Linked DNA regions of Orrella dioscoreae. The protein of the gene in region 2 binds, or shares a complex with, the protein of the main gene of each other region. Links are inferred from orthologs where the notes say so. Each region holds a gene or a part of one and is shown on either strand. Other genes may lie near its edges.

Region 1 (6,105 bases), 190 kb from region 2 along the record:
CGACCGACCCCTTCAAGGTCCGGTTCGACGAATAGCGCCAGTTGCCGCCCTCTTCGTCGTAGTCGTCATCGTCGTCCGAACGCGTCGCGCCGATGCCCAGGACGTTGCTGAAGAACTCGGGCACCTTGTCCGGGGCCACGCGCAGGAACTGCACGTCGACCTCGGGCTGGTTCACCGTGGTCACGGGCAGGCCGCCGTTCTGGCCGGCGGGCAGCACCACGCCGCGGCTGGCGAAATAGAAGGAAGGCGGCATCGCCTCGGTATCGACCACGCAGCGCAGGCCTTCCGGCAGGGTCGTTCCGCCCTGGGCGGCCAGCTCGCGGCCCAGGGTGATTTCATAGCGCCGCTCGGGCTGCACGTAGGGGAAATAGATGACGCGGGGGTTCTCGCCCATCGTCCAGCTGCCCTGGACAGGCTGGCCGCCGCGGGCAGGCGCGTCGCTCAGGGCAAACGGCGTGCCAGGCTGGGCACCGCCCTGCTTGGCCTCGTCGGCCCGGCCCGCCTCCGAAGGCGCCTCGCCCGTGTCGATCACGCGCAGATTGCCATCGAGCTTGCGGCGCCCATCCACCGGCTGCGTGAAGGTCACGGCCAGCGCCAGCGAATCATTGAATTCGCGCGCCTGGCAGGTGACGGCATTGAACGGATCGGGATCTCCGATGGTGGAGCCCGGCGCCGACCCCGCGGCGGGCGAAGGCCGGTGCTGCGACACGTTGACGACGACCGGCGCCGCGTCGGGGCTGGCGCCGAGCCGGCCTTTCCCGGCCCACCAGCCCACCGCGCCCGCACCGGCGCACACCACCGCCACAGCGGCAACTAGACCCCAGGAAAAGCGTTTGCTGGCCACCGCGACGACTCCTGCTTCTTATGGATATAGATATCTAGAGGAAAAAACCGGAAAAACAGGCCGTTGCCGGCCGCCGAGCAAACCGGGGCGCCGCGGACCGGCAAGGCGGGTCCGCCAACGCTTCCGGGAAGAGGCGCGAACGCGCCTGGGAAGGATCTAGTCGTCCACCGGCTCCATGATGCACTGCAGGGGATGCTGGCGCGCCTGGGCGTATTGGCCGACCAGGGCAATCCGGGTGGAGGCGATGTCGCGGGGGTAGACACCGCAGATGCCACGCCCTTCATGATGCACTTGCAGCATGACGCGCGTGGCCTGTTCGATATTCTTGCCGAAGAACTTCTGGAGCACCTTCACGACGAACTCCATGGGGGTGTAGTCGTCATTGAGCAGCACCACCTGATACATGGGCGGGGGTGCGGGCGGCGCAAGTTCGGGCTCCACGACAGTGTCGTGCTGAGGGTCGTAGCGTGTACTCATGATTCCGGCATTTTAGGAAAAGCGCGCGTGCTTGTGCGCATCCAAGCGTAAAAACCGGCTTGCGGCCACGGGATATCTCCGCCGCTCGCCCCCGGTTTCCTGCCTGAAAATGCGACGTTCGCATGCGTAATAACCATACTTGACGCACCTGTCAAACGTGCGCATCATCAGTTGCTTCCGGAGGTTCCGCAACGCGGGGGCCCCCTGGAAGCAGATGCTTGCCGGCGGGACCCGGTGGCAAAAACCCATGATGAACAATATGTGAGGCAGTCCGCATGTCTGAAACGACCGCAACCGCCAGCCAAGGGGATACACCCAAATCGACCGGCATCGTAAAGTGGTTCAACGATGCCAAGGGATTCGGATTCATTACTCCCGACGATGGCAGCGAAGACCTTTTCGCGCATTTCTCGTCCATCCAGATGAATGGATTCAAGACCCTGAAGGAAGGACAGAAAGTCGCCTTCGAGATCATCCAGGGGCCCAAGGGCAAACAGGCGCTGAACATCACGGCAGCCTGACCCGCCAGCCCTCGCGGCCCGGTCCGGCGGTCCGGCCCAAAACCGGACCGCCGCGGTGTATAAACACCGCATGACACGCATCCGAACCTTTTTCCGCTCGGACCGGCGCCTGCACGCGCTGCTCGCCTGTGCCGCGCTGCTTCCCGCCTCGGTCTTCGCCGCCTCCGGCGCGCTCCCCTTGCGCGAGCTCACGGCCGGCATGCACCGCATCCACGCAGAAATCGCCGACACCGACGCCAGCCGCACACGCGGCCTGATGCGACGGGAATCGCTGGCGCCCAACCACGGCATGCTGTTCATCTTCCAGGACAGCGACACGCGCTGCTTCTGGATGCGCAACACGCCCCTGCCGCTCACCATCGCCTTCCTCGACGACGCGGGCCGCGTGGTGAACCTGGCCGACATGGCGCCCCATACCGAGACGCCGCACTGCTCGGCCGAACCCGTGCGCTACGCGCTGGAAATGGAGCAGGGCTGGTTCAGCCAGCGCGGCATCCAGGCCGGCGCCCGGCTGCAGGGGCTGCCGGCAGCCGGCCGCTGAGCGGCCTGCAAGCCCCCGCCTGTCTCTCGGCGCACACCGCTGCGCGCCGCGCCTGTTCACGCCGCGCCGTCTTCCGGTGTGACGTCCCGCACGTCGACCTGCGCCTCGCCCCGAGCGAAACGCAGCGATAGCCGCGCGCCGCGCGCGAGCGTCCCGGCATCGCGCACGATCCGCCCATCCGTGTCTCTTGCGATCGCGTAGCCGCGCGCCAGCGTCTGCTGGGGATCCAGGGCCCGCAACTGCCCCGACAAGGCCTGCAGGGCGGCCTGGCGGGCCGGCGTGAGCCGCCTGCCGGCCTGGGCCAGGGCTGCCTGCACCCGCGCCAGGCGTTCCGCCGCGCGCCGCACGTCCGGGCGACGGTGCGCCAGCCGGGTATGCAATACCTCCAGGCGCGCTTCGCGGCGGGCCAGCGGCCGGCGCGCTGCCACGCCCAGGCGATGGCGCAGGGCATCCAGCCGATCCCGCTGATGCGACAGGCGCTGGCCGGGCGACGTCAGTTGCGCGGCGGCCCGGTCCAGGCGCTGCGCCGCGCGCTCCAGGCGGCGCTGCTGCGTGCGGGCCAGGGCGCGATTGGCCTGCGCGACCCGTGCCAGCCACTCGCCGCGCGGCGTGGCGGCCAGCTCGGCCGCCGCGGTGGGCGTGGGCGCGCGCAGATCGGCGACGAAATCGGCAATGGTGAAATCGGTTTCGTGCCCCACCCCGCTGATGACGGGGATGGCGCTGTCCAGGATGGCGTAGGCCAGCGCTTCGTCGTTGAAGCTCCAGAGATCCTCGATGCTGCCGCCGCCTCGCACCAGCAGCAGCGTGTCGACCTCGGCGCGCGCGGTCGCCGCGCGCACCGCGGCCGCCAACCTGGCGGCCGCGTCGGCGCCCTGCACGGGCGCCGGATAGATCACCACCGGGATATGCGGGGCGCGGCGGGCCAGCGCCGACAGGACATCGCGCAAGGCGGCCGCCTGCAGCGAGGTCACGACGCCGATGGCGCGCGGCAAGGCCACGGGCTCGCGCTTGCGCTCGGGGTCGAAGAGCCCCTGGGCAGCCAGCTTCTCCTTCAGCCGCAGAAAGGCCTCGTAGAGACCGCCCTGGCCCGCCGGCCGCATGGCGTCCACCTGCAGCTGGTAGTCGCCGCGAGGTTCGTAAAGCGACACCCTGGCCCGGATCTCGACCTTGTCGCCCGCCCGGGGGGAAAAGGAGACCGCCTGGGCGCGTCCGCGGAACATGACCGCGCGGACGGCGGCCTGGGGGTCCTTCAGGGTGAAATACCAGTGGCCTGATGCCGCCTGGGTGAAATTGGAAATTTCGCCCGACACCCAGACTGCCGGAATGCTGCGATCCAGCAACTGCCCCACCGCTTGGTTCAACTGGGCAACCGTCAGGACAGACCGCGCCAAATCGTCATTTGTGACCGAAAGTCGTGTTGTCATAAGGCTGAGCGCAGAGGGAGCTGTCCACAGGCCGGCGGAGCGGGGAACGGATGATACAACAGCCACCGATTTGGCCCAACCCTGCCAGATGCCTTCAAAGAAACCATGCAAGCCATTGATTTATAAGAAAACATGGAAAAACGGGCAGTGCGTGCCCTGAGCGCGTACCGGCGCGCAAGCCCTATCCACGCGTACTCCGGCCGACTTGCACACAGAATTATCCACAGAATCTGTGGATAGTTTCGGCGTGGATCAAACGCCGGGGGCAACCTCCCGTAACAGGGGCTTGCCGCCCCGCGCCGATGCACTATCATTGCCAACCTGTCGCCTGACCGGCATGCCGCCGGATCGCCCAGGAGCTACCGTCTTGCTTTCCATCCTCCACGATGCCGGCTGGCCCGTCATCCCCCTGCTGTTCGCCTCGGTACTGGGCCTGGCGCTCATCATCGAACGCCTGCTGGCCCTGCGGCGCGCCCGCGTGCTGCCGCGCGGCCTGACCGAACAGGTGCTGGACATGCTGCGCCGCCGCCAGGACACGCCGGAAGCCCTGTCGCGCCTGGCCACCAACTCCCCGCTGGGCCGGGTGCTGGCCGAGGTCGTGCGCAACCGCCACCTGCCGCGCGCCGAACAGCGCCTGGCGGTCGAGGATGCCGGCCGCGCCGAGGCCCACAAGCTGGGCCGCTACCTGTCCGGCCTGGGAACGATCGCCGTGGTGGCGCCGCTGCTGGGCCTGTTCGGCACGGTCGTGGGCATGATCGAGATCTTCGGCGCCTACACCCCCGACGGCGGCGACCCCGCCCAGCTGGCGCGCGGCATCTCCGTCGCGCTGTACAACACCGGTTTCGGCATCCTGATCGCCATCCCGGCCATGATCTTCCACCGCCACCTGCGTGCCCGCGTCGAGGATTTCCTGCGCGACATGGAGACGGCCGCCGCCCGCCTGGCGCGGGTGCTGGCCCGCGACGAGGGCGTGTCGTGAATTTTGGCGGTCCGCGCGCCGGCCACGAAGAACTCGAGATCAACCTGATCCCGCTCATCGACGTCCTGCTGGTGGTCCTGATCTTCCTGGCGGCCACCACCTCGTTCATGCGCCAGAGCGCGCTGGAAGTCGCCCTGCCCCGCGCCCAGGCCGACGCTGCCTCGCCCCCCCAGGCCCTGGACATCGCCATCAGCCGCGATGGCCGCTATGCCCTGAACGGCGAGCTGCTGGAAGCCAGCGGCGCAGCCGCCATCGCCCAGGCACTGGCGCGCGCCGCCGCGGGCCAGGCCGATGCCGTCCTCGTCATCAATGCCGACGGGCAGGCCAGCCACCAGTCGGTCGTCGACGTGATGGAAGCCGCCCGTGAAGCCGGGATCGCGCGCGTGAACTTCGCCGCGCAGCGCGCACCATGACCATGGGCCGCGGCGCAACGCTGCTCCAGCGCCAATGGCAGACCGGCGGCTGGCTGTCCACCCTGCTGCGCCCGCTGTCCTGCCTGACGGGGCTGGCCATCCGGCTGCGCCGCCGGGCGCACGCGCAAGGCTGGCGCAAGACCTGGCGGGCCCCGGTGCCGGTCGTCGTGGTGGGCAACGTCTATGTCGGCGGCACGGGCAAGACCCCCGTCACCATCGCCGTGGTGCGCGCGTTGCGCGAGCGCGGCTGGCGCCCCGGCGTTATCAGCCGGGGCTATGGCGTGAAGATCGGCCCCGCCCCGCGCAGCGGTCGCGGCACGCTCTCGGCCGACGACTTCGGCGACGAACCCGCCCTCATCGCCCAGGAAACCCAGGTGCCGGTCGCCGTGCACCCGCAACGCCCGCTGGCCGGCAAGGCCCTGCTGGCCCGCTGGCCCGACGTCGACGTGATCGTCTGCGACGACGGCCTGCAACACCTGCCGCTGGGGCGCGACGTGGAAATCGCCGTGGACGACGAGCGCGGCGTGGGCAACGGCCTGCTGCTGCCGGCCGGCCCGCTGCGCGAACCGCCCGCACGCCTGGACACCGTGGACGCCATCGTCACCAATCGCAGCATGCACGCCACGTCCGACAGCGCGGCAGGCGCGGCCCTGGGCGTGCCCTACCGCAGCGACATGCGCCTGACGCCCTCGCGCTACGTCAACCTCGTCTCGGGCGAATCCCTGTCTGCGGCCGACTTCATGGCGCGCTATGGCGCCACGCCGCTGGCCGCCGCCGCCGGCATCGGCCAGCCCGAGCGGTTTTTCTCGATGCTGCGCCACGCAGGCCTGAACCTGGTGCAGACCCTGCCCCTGCCGGATCACTACGCCTATCACGGCTCGCCTTTCGATAGCCTTCAAGCCGAAG
Region 2 (5,910 bases):
GTTGTGCGCGCCGTAGTCGGAGATGGTCTTCGAGCAGGGGCACAGGCTGGTCACGGGCACGAGCACCGACAATTCGAACTCGGTGCCCTGCGCGCCGGCGCGCGCGGTCCACTGCACTTCGTAGTCCAGCAGGCTGCGCACGCCCGACACGGGCGCGGACTTCTCGATGAAATAGGGGAAGGTGGCGGTGATATCGCCGCGCTCGGCGTGCAGCAGCGGCAGCATCTCGCGCGCCATGGTGGCGAACAGCGCCGGCGTCATGGGCACGCGACGATACTTTTCCAGCAGCGCGATGAAGCGGGACATGTGCGTGCCCTTCTCCTCGGCCGGCAGGGCCACCGTCAGCGTCCAGTTCGCCACGGTCGGCTGCGCGCCGTCCGCGCCGGCGACCAGCATCGGATGACGCACGCCACGGATGCCTACGCGCTGGATGGGGATCTGGCGGATATCGACGGAACTCTGCACATCGGGCATCACGATGGCGGAATCGACGGGAGAATTCATTTGGCTTACCTGTGCACGCGCGGCCGGCATGTCGGCGGACGCGCCCTGCGCAAAAAGATTGGAGAGGGATTATCGCCCAAACGCTGGGCGCACCGTTCAAAAACCCTTTGGACACCAATGCGAAACCCGGGTTCCGGCCTCGCCAGCCCAGGCCACGCGGGCCTGGGGCTGCAAGAAAACAACAACGGCGCGGGATTCAGGCCGCCTGGCCGTCCTGGGCCGACGGTTCGAGCAAGGCGGCGTAACGCGCGCGGATCGACGCCTCGATGCCCTTGGCATCCAGGCCGACGCCAGCCAGCAGGCTGCCCTGCTCGCCATGGTCGATGAAGCGGTCCGGCAGGCCCAGCTGCAGCACGGGCACGGTGATGCCGGCTTCGTTCAGGGCCTCGGTGACGGCGCTGCCCGCGCCGCCCATGATGGCGCCCTCTTCCAGGGTCACCAGCGCATCGTGGCTGGCGGCCAGCGACAGCACCAGTTCCTGGTCCAGCGGCTTGACGAAACGCATGTCTGCCACGGTGGCGTCCAGGTTCTCGGCAGCGGCCAGCGCCGCCTGCACCAGAGTGCCGAAGCCGAGGATGGCGACGCGGCGGCCCTGTCGGCGCACCACGCCCTTGCCCAGCGGCACGTCGTCCAGCGCCGTGCCGGGCTCGGCGCCACAGCCCGCGCCACGGGGATAACGCACCGACGCAGGTCCCGGATAACGGTAACAGGTGCTCAGAAGCAGGCGCGTCTCGCGCTCGTCGGACGGCGTGGCCACGACCATGTTGGGGATGCAGCGCAGGAACGCGATGTCGTAGTTGCCCGCGTGCGTCGCGCCATCGGCGCCCACGAGACCTGCCCGGTCCAGCGCGAAGGTGACATCCAGGTTCTGCAGGGCGACGTCATGCACCAGCTGGTCATAGCCGCGCTGCAGGAAGGTGGAATAGATGGCAAGCACCGGCTTGTGCGCCTCGCAGGCGATGCCGGCGGCAAAGGTCACGGCGTGCTGTTCGGCTATGCCCACGTCGAAATAACGCGCCGGGAAGCGCTGCTCGAACTCGACCATGCCGCTGCCTTCGCGCATGGCGGGCGTGACGCCCACCAGCTTGTCGTCCTGGGCGGCCATGTCGCACAGCCATTGCCCGAACACCTGCGTGAAGGTGCGGCGGGCAGGCGCCTTGGCCTGCTGGATGCCCACGGCCGGATCGAACTTGCCCGGACCGTGATAAAGCACAGGATCGGCCTCGGCCAGTTTGTAGCCCTGCCCCTTGCGCGTGACCACGTGCAGGAACTGCGGCCCCGGCAACACGCTGAGATTCTGCAGCGTGGGCATCAACGCGTCGAGATCGTGGCCATCGATGGGGCCGACGTAGTTGAAGCCCAGCTCCTCGAACAGCGTGGCCGGCGTGACCATGCCCTTGGCGTGTTCCTCGAACCGGCGCGCCAGTTCGAGCATGGGCGGCACGCGCTGCAGCACGGCCTTGCCCACATTGCGGGCGGCGGCATAGAACCGGCCGGACATGAGGCGCGCCAGATAGCGGTTGAGCGCGCCCACCGGCGGCGAAATCGACATGTCGTTGTCGTTCAGCACCACCAGCAGGTTCACGTCGGGCGTGACGCCGGCGTTGTTCATGGCTTCGAAGGCCATGCCCGCGGACATCGCGCCGTCGCCGATCACGGCGATGTGGCGGCGTTCGATGCCGGCGTTGCGCGAGGCCACGGCCATGCCCAGCGCGGCCGAGATCGAGGTCGACGAATGCGCGGTGCCGAAGGCGTCGTAGGGCGACTCCGCGCGGCGCGGGAAGCCGGAGATGCCGCCCGCCTGGCGCAGGCGGTCCATCTCGGCGCGCCTGCCGGTGAGGATCTTGTGCGGATAGGACTGGTGGCCCACGTCCCAGACGATGCGGTCATGCGGCGTGTCGAACACCGCGTGCAGCGCGATGGCGAGCTCCACGGTGCCCAGGTTCGAGGACAAATGGCCGCCCGTGCGCGACACGGAGTCCAGCACGAAACCACGCAGTTCATCGGCCAGTTGTTTCAGGTCGCGGCGATCCAGCGACTTCAGGTCGGCCGGCGACTGGATGCGATCGAGCAATTCGGTCTTCATGGCATGACAAGGTTATTCAGCATTCACCCCCGCGCCCAGGCTGGGCAAGGCGGGCGGTTCGGCGTGCAAGGTATCCGCTCAGCGGTCCCTGAGCACGATGAAATCGGCCAACGCGGCCAGGTACTTGGCGCCTTCGCCCAGCGGCGCGATGGCGGCATGGGCGTCGGTGCGCAGGCTCTCGGCCAGCGCCCGGGCATCGTCCAGGCCCAGCAGCGAGACATAGGTGGGCTTGTTGTCCGCGGCGTCCTTGCCGGCGGTCTTGCCCAGGCTGGCCGTGTCGGCAGTGACGTCCAGGATATCGTCCACCACCTGGAACGCCAAACCGACAGCCCCCGCGTAATCATCCAGCGCATTGCGCTGGCTGGAGCTGGCGCCGGCCACCACGCCGCCCAGCGCGACGCTGGCCACCAGCAAGGCGCCGGTCTTCAGGCTGTGCATGGTCTGGAGCTGCTCGCGCGTGAGGGACTGCCCCACGCTGTAGAGATCGATGGCCTGGCCGCCGGCCATGCCGCGGCTCCCGGCCGCACGCGCCAGCACGCGCGAGGCCTGCACCACCAGCGCCGGCGCGATCGGCATTTCGGCGAGCAGCTCGAAGGCCAGGGGTTGGAGGGCGTCGCCCGCCAGCATGGCGGTGGCCTCGTCGAACTGCACGTGCACGGTGGGCCGGCCACGGCGCAAGGTGTCGTCGTCCATGCAGGGCAGGTCGTCGTGCACCAGCGAATAGGCGTGGATGAGCTCGATGGACGCGGCGGCGCAATCGAGGCCGGTGCCCACGGACACGGGCATGGCGCCGCTGGTGCAGGCATGCCCTGCCGCATAGACCATGGCCGCGCGCACGCGCTTGCCGCCGCCCAGCACGGCGTAGCGCATGGCTTCGTGCAGGCGCGCAGGCGCTTCCTCCGGCGTGGGCAGCAACCCATCCAGGCAAGCCTCGACATGATCGATCCGATCCTGCATCCAGGTCGGGAAATCCAGGGGGGCGCTTCTCATTGCGGCTCGCCCGCGCCCAGTGCGCCAGCGTCCAGCGGACGCAGCAATTCGCCTTCGAGCACCTTCACCTGCTGCTCGGCCTGGGCCAGTTTTTCCTGGCACACACGGGACAGCTCCACGCCGCGCCTGTAGGCGGCCAGGGACTGCTCCAGCGGCTGGGAACCGTCTTCCATGGCGGCAACGAGCGATTCAAGCTCAGCCAGGGCGGTCTCGAAATCCTGCGGGAGCGGCAAGGCGCCGGGGGAGGAAGCTGCGGCCAAACGGGTCTCCGTCTTCATGACACTGCGTCGTTTTGATACAAGCCTTTCATTGTACGAGAACTGTCCAGCCTGCCCTGCCCGCGACCGGGGACCCGGCACCGGCGCAATTGCAACAGAGTTAACCCGGCGCCATCCGCACCGGGGCAAAGCCGCCCTTGGCCTGGCCATTCCCCGCCCCCAGGGCGGCAGGAATGGCTAACGCCTGGAAACAGTCCGGCACCGCCCGCGCTGCTATGGTGGCCCGCAGCCAAGCTACATCTTTCGCCATCCATGAGGTTTCCCCACGTCAGGCCCGCGTCCGCCGCGGCCCCGTCATCCACCGCTCCCGACACGACGCCGTCGAGCATCCCTCCCGACCCCCGACTGGCGCAGCTGGATGCCGCCCGCTGGATCGCGGCGCTGGCCGTGGTCCTGCTGCATTGCGCGGCGGTCCCCGTCTCCTCGACCGAGCCCTATGGCACGGCCGGCTGGGTCAGCGCCAACCTGTACGACTCCGCCGTGCGCTGGTGCGTGCCGGTTTTCGTGATGATCAGCGGCGCCCTCCTGCTGGCGCCCGCCCGGCCCGAGGGCATCCCCCGCTTCTATCTGCGCCGCAGCGCGCGCATCCTGCTGCCGCTGGTGTTCTGGACGGTCTTCTACCTGGCCTGGACGGTGACGCTCGAACATCTGGACGGCACGCCGCACGAGCCGATGGCCTGGCTGCGCCGCCTGACCGAAGGACGGCCGTACTACCACCTCTGGTACCTCTACATGATCGTCGGGCTCTATCTTTTCGCCCCTTTCGTGCGTGAGCTGTACGGCAAGCTGTCGGTGCGACGCCGCCTGGCTTGTGTCATGGTCACCCTGGCGATCGCGATCGTGGACGCGCTGTATCGCCACCTGACGGGCCAGGGCTACGGCTTCTTCCTCGCCTGGTTCGTGCCCTACCTGGGTTATTTCGTGGCGGGACGGATGATCTACGAAGGCTCGCTGTCCCTGCCACGGCCGGGCTGGGTGCTGGCGGCCAGCATCGCCATCACGGCCCTGGGCGTCTATGCGCTGTCGACCTCGCAGAGGCTGAACTTCTATTTCTACGACTACTTCAGCATCACGGTGCCCTTCATGTCGCTGGCGGTGTTCCAGCTGATCCTGGCCACGCCCGCCCTGCCCCGCCTGGTGCTGCTGGCGCCGCTGACCTTCGGCATCTACCTCATCCATCCGGTATTCATCGACCTGGCGCAACGCAGCCCGCTCTATGACAACGGCATCGCCCCCGCCTGGGCCATTCCCTTCGCGGCCGTGGTCATTTTCGGGCTGTCGGCGGGCAGCATCTGGCTGATGCAAAGGCTGCCGCTCATGCGCCGTTTCGTCTGACGCCGGCCCCGGTTTGCCGGGGGCGCCAGCGCGGACTTGTTCGTGGTCAAACCTTGCGCGCCCGTACCGGTCCCAAGAGGGGATATAGGGTAGAATATGACCTTTAGATGATCGGCCGGACCGATTTTTCTTCGCGCCAGGACCTTGGACGTCCTGGCTTTTTTATCCGTGCGGAGGGAATCATGACCGACATTGGTCGGATGGCGCACCTGGCGCCAGCTCGCACCCAGCTACCCGTCACTGCCTACTTTGACGAAGCCCGCCTGGCTCGCGAGCAGGAACTCATTTTCAAGCAATCTTCGCAGTATGTCGGTCACGCCCGCAACGTGCCCGAGGTCGGCGACTGGCGCACCCTGCATCACGAAGGTGGGGGGCGCGTGCTCGTGCGCAACCCGCAAGGCGTGGAATTGCTGTCCAACGTCTGTCGCCACCGCCAGGCCCTCATGCTGGGCGGCTCGACGGCCGATGTCACGGGCGCCGACGCGAAGCACATCAGCGGCAACCTGCGCGCGACGGGCGGCAACATCGTCTGCCCGCTGCACCGCTGGACCTACGACAAGCAGGGCACGCTGCTGGGCGCGCCCCAGTTCGACAGCTCCCCGTGCCTGGACCTGCAGCGCTTCCCGGTGAAGGATTGCCACGGCTTGATGTTCGAAGGGCCGCGCGATCCGTCGCATGACCTGCGCACGCTCTTCGGCCGGCCCGAGTTCGATTTCT

Evidence for each region.
Region 1: the proteins of ODI_RS08025 (region 2) and xseA are in contact, whole or in part, in a cryo-EM structure (PDB 8TXR), measured with the Escherichia coli proteins. The link is inferred for Orrella dioscoreae from one-to-one orthologs.

The regions. Positions count from the first base shown.
Region 1 is NZ_LT907988.1:1,910,562-1,916,666, reverse strand. The notes cover bases 1,624-4,490. They hold xseA (exodeoxyribonuclease VII large subunit), read right to left. Parts: upstream 3,808-4,490; coding sequence 2,440-3,807; downstream 1,624-2,439. Other genes in these bases: ODI_RS08930 (MotA/TolQ/ExbB proton channel family protein), read left to right, coding at 4,145-4,490; ODI_RS08940 (DUF192 domain-containing protein), read left to right, coding at 1,913-2,383; ODI_RS08945 (cold-shock protein), read left to right, coding at 1,624-1,842. Also shown: ODI_RS08955 (alpha-2-macroglobulin family protein), read right to left, coding at 1-844; ATP-dependent Clp protease adapter ClpS, read right to left, coding at 1,001-1,321; more of ODI_RS08945, read left to right, coding at 1,597-1,623; more of ODI_RS08930, read left to right, coding at 4,491-4,786; ODI_RS08925 (ExbD/TolR family protein), read left to right, coding at 4,783-5,199; lpxK (tetraacyldisaccharide 4'-kinase), read left to right, coding at 5,196-6,105. UniProt on the Escherichia coli protein: Bidirectionally degrades single-stranded DNA into large acid-insoluble oligonucleotides, which are then degraded further into small acid-soluble oligonucleotides.
Region 2 is NZ_LT907988.1:1,719,339-1,725,248, reverse strand. What follows is about bases 2,218-4,889. They hold ODI_RS08025 (exodeoxyribonuclease VII small subunit), read right to left. Parts: upstream 3,859-4,889; coding sequence 3,577-3,858; downstream 2,218-3,576. Other genes in these bases: ODI_RS08020 (acyltransferase), read left to right, coding at 4,111-4,889; ODI_RS08030 (polyprenyl synthetase family protein), read right to left, coding at 2,669-3,580; dxs (1-deoxy-D-xylulose-5-phosphate synthase), read right to left, coding at 2,218-2,590. Outside these bases: GTP cyclohydrolase FolE2, read right to left, coding at 1-504; more of dxs, read right to left, coding at 701-2,217; more of ODI_RS08020, read left to right, coding at 4,890-5,193; ODI_RS08015 (aromatic ring-hydroxylating oxygenase subunit alpha), read left to right, coding at 5,376-5,910. UniProt on the Escherichia coli protein: Bidirectionally degrades single-stranded DNA into large acid-insoluble oligonucleotides, which are then degraded further into small acid-soluble oligonucleotides.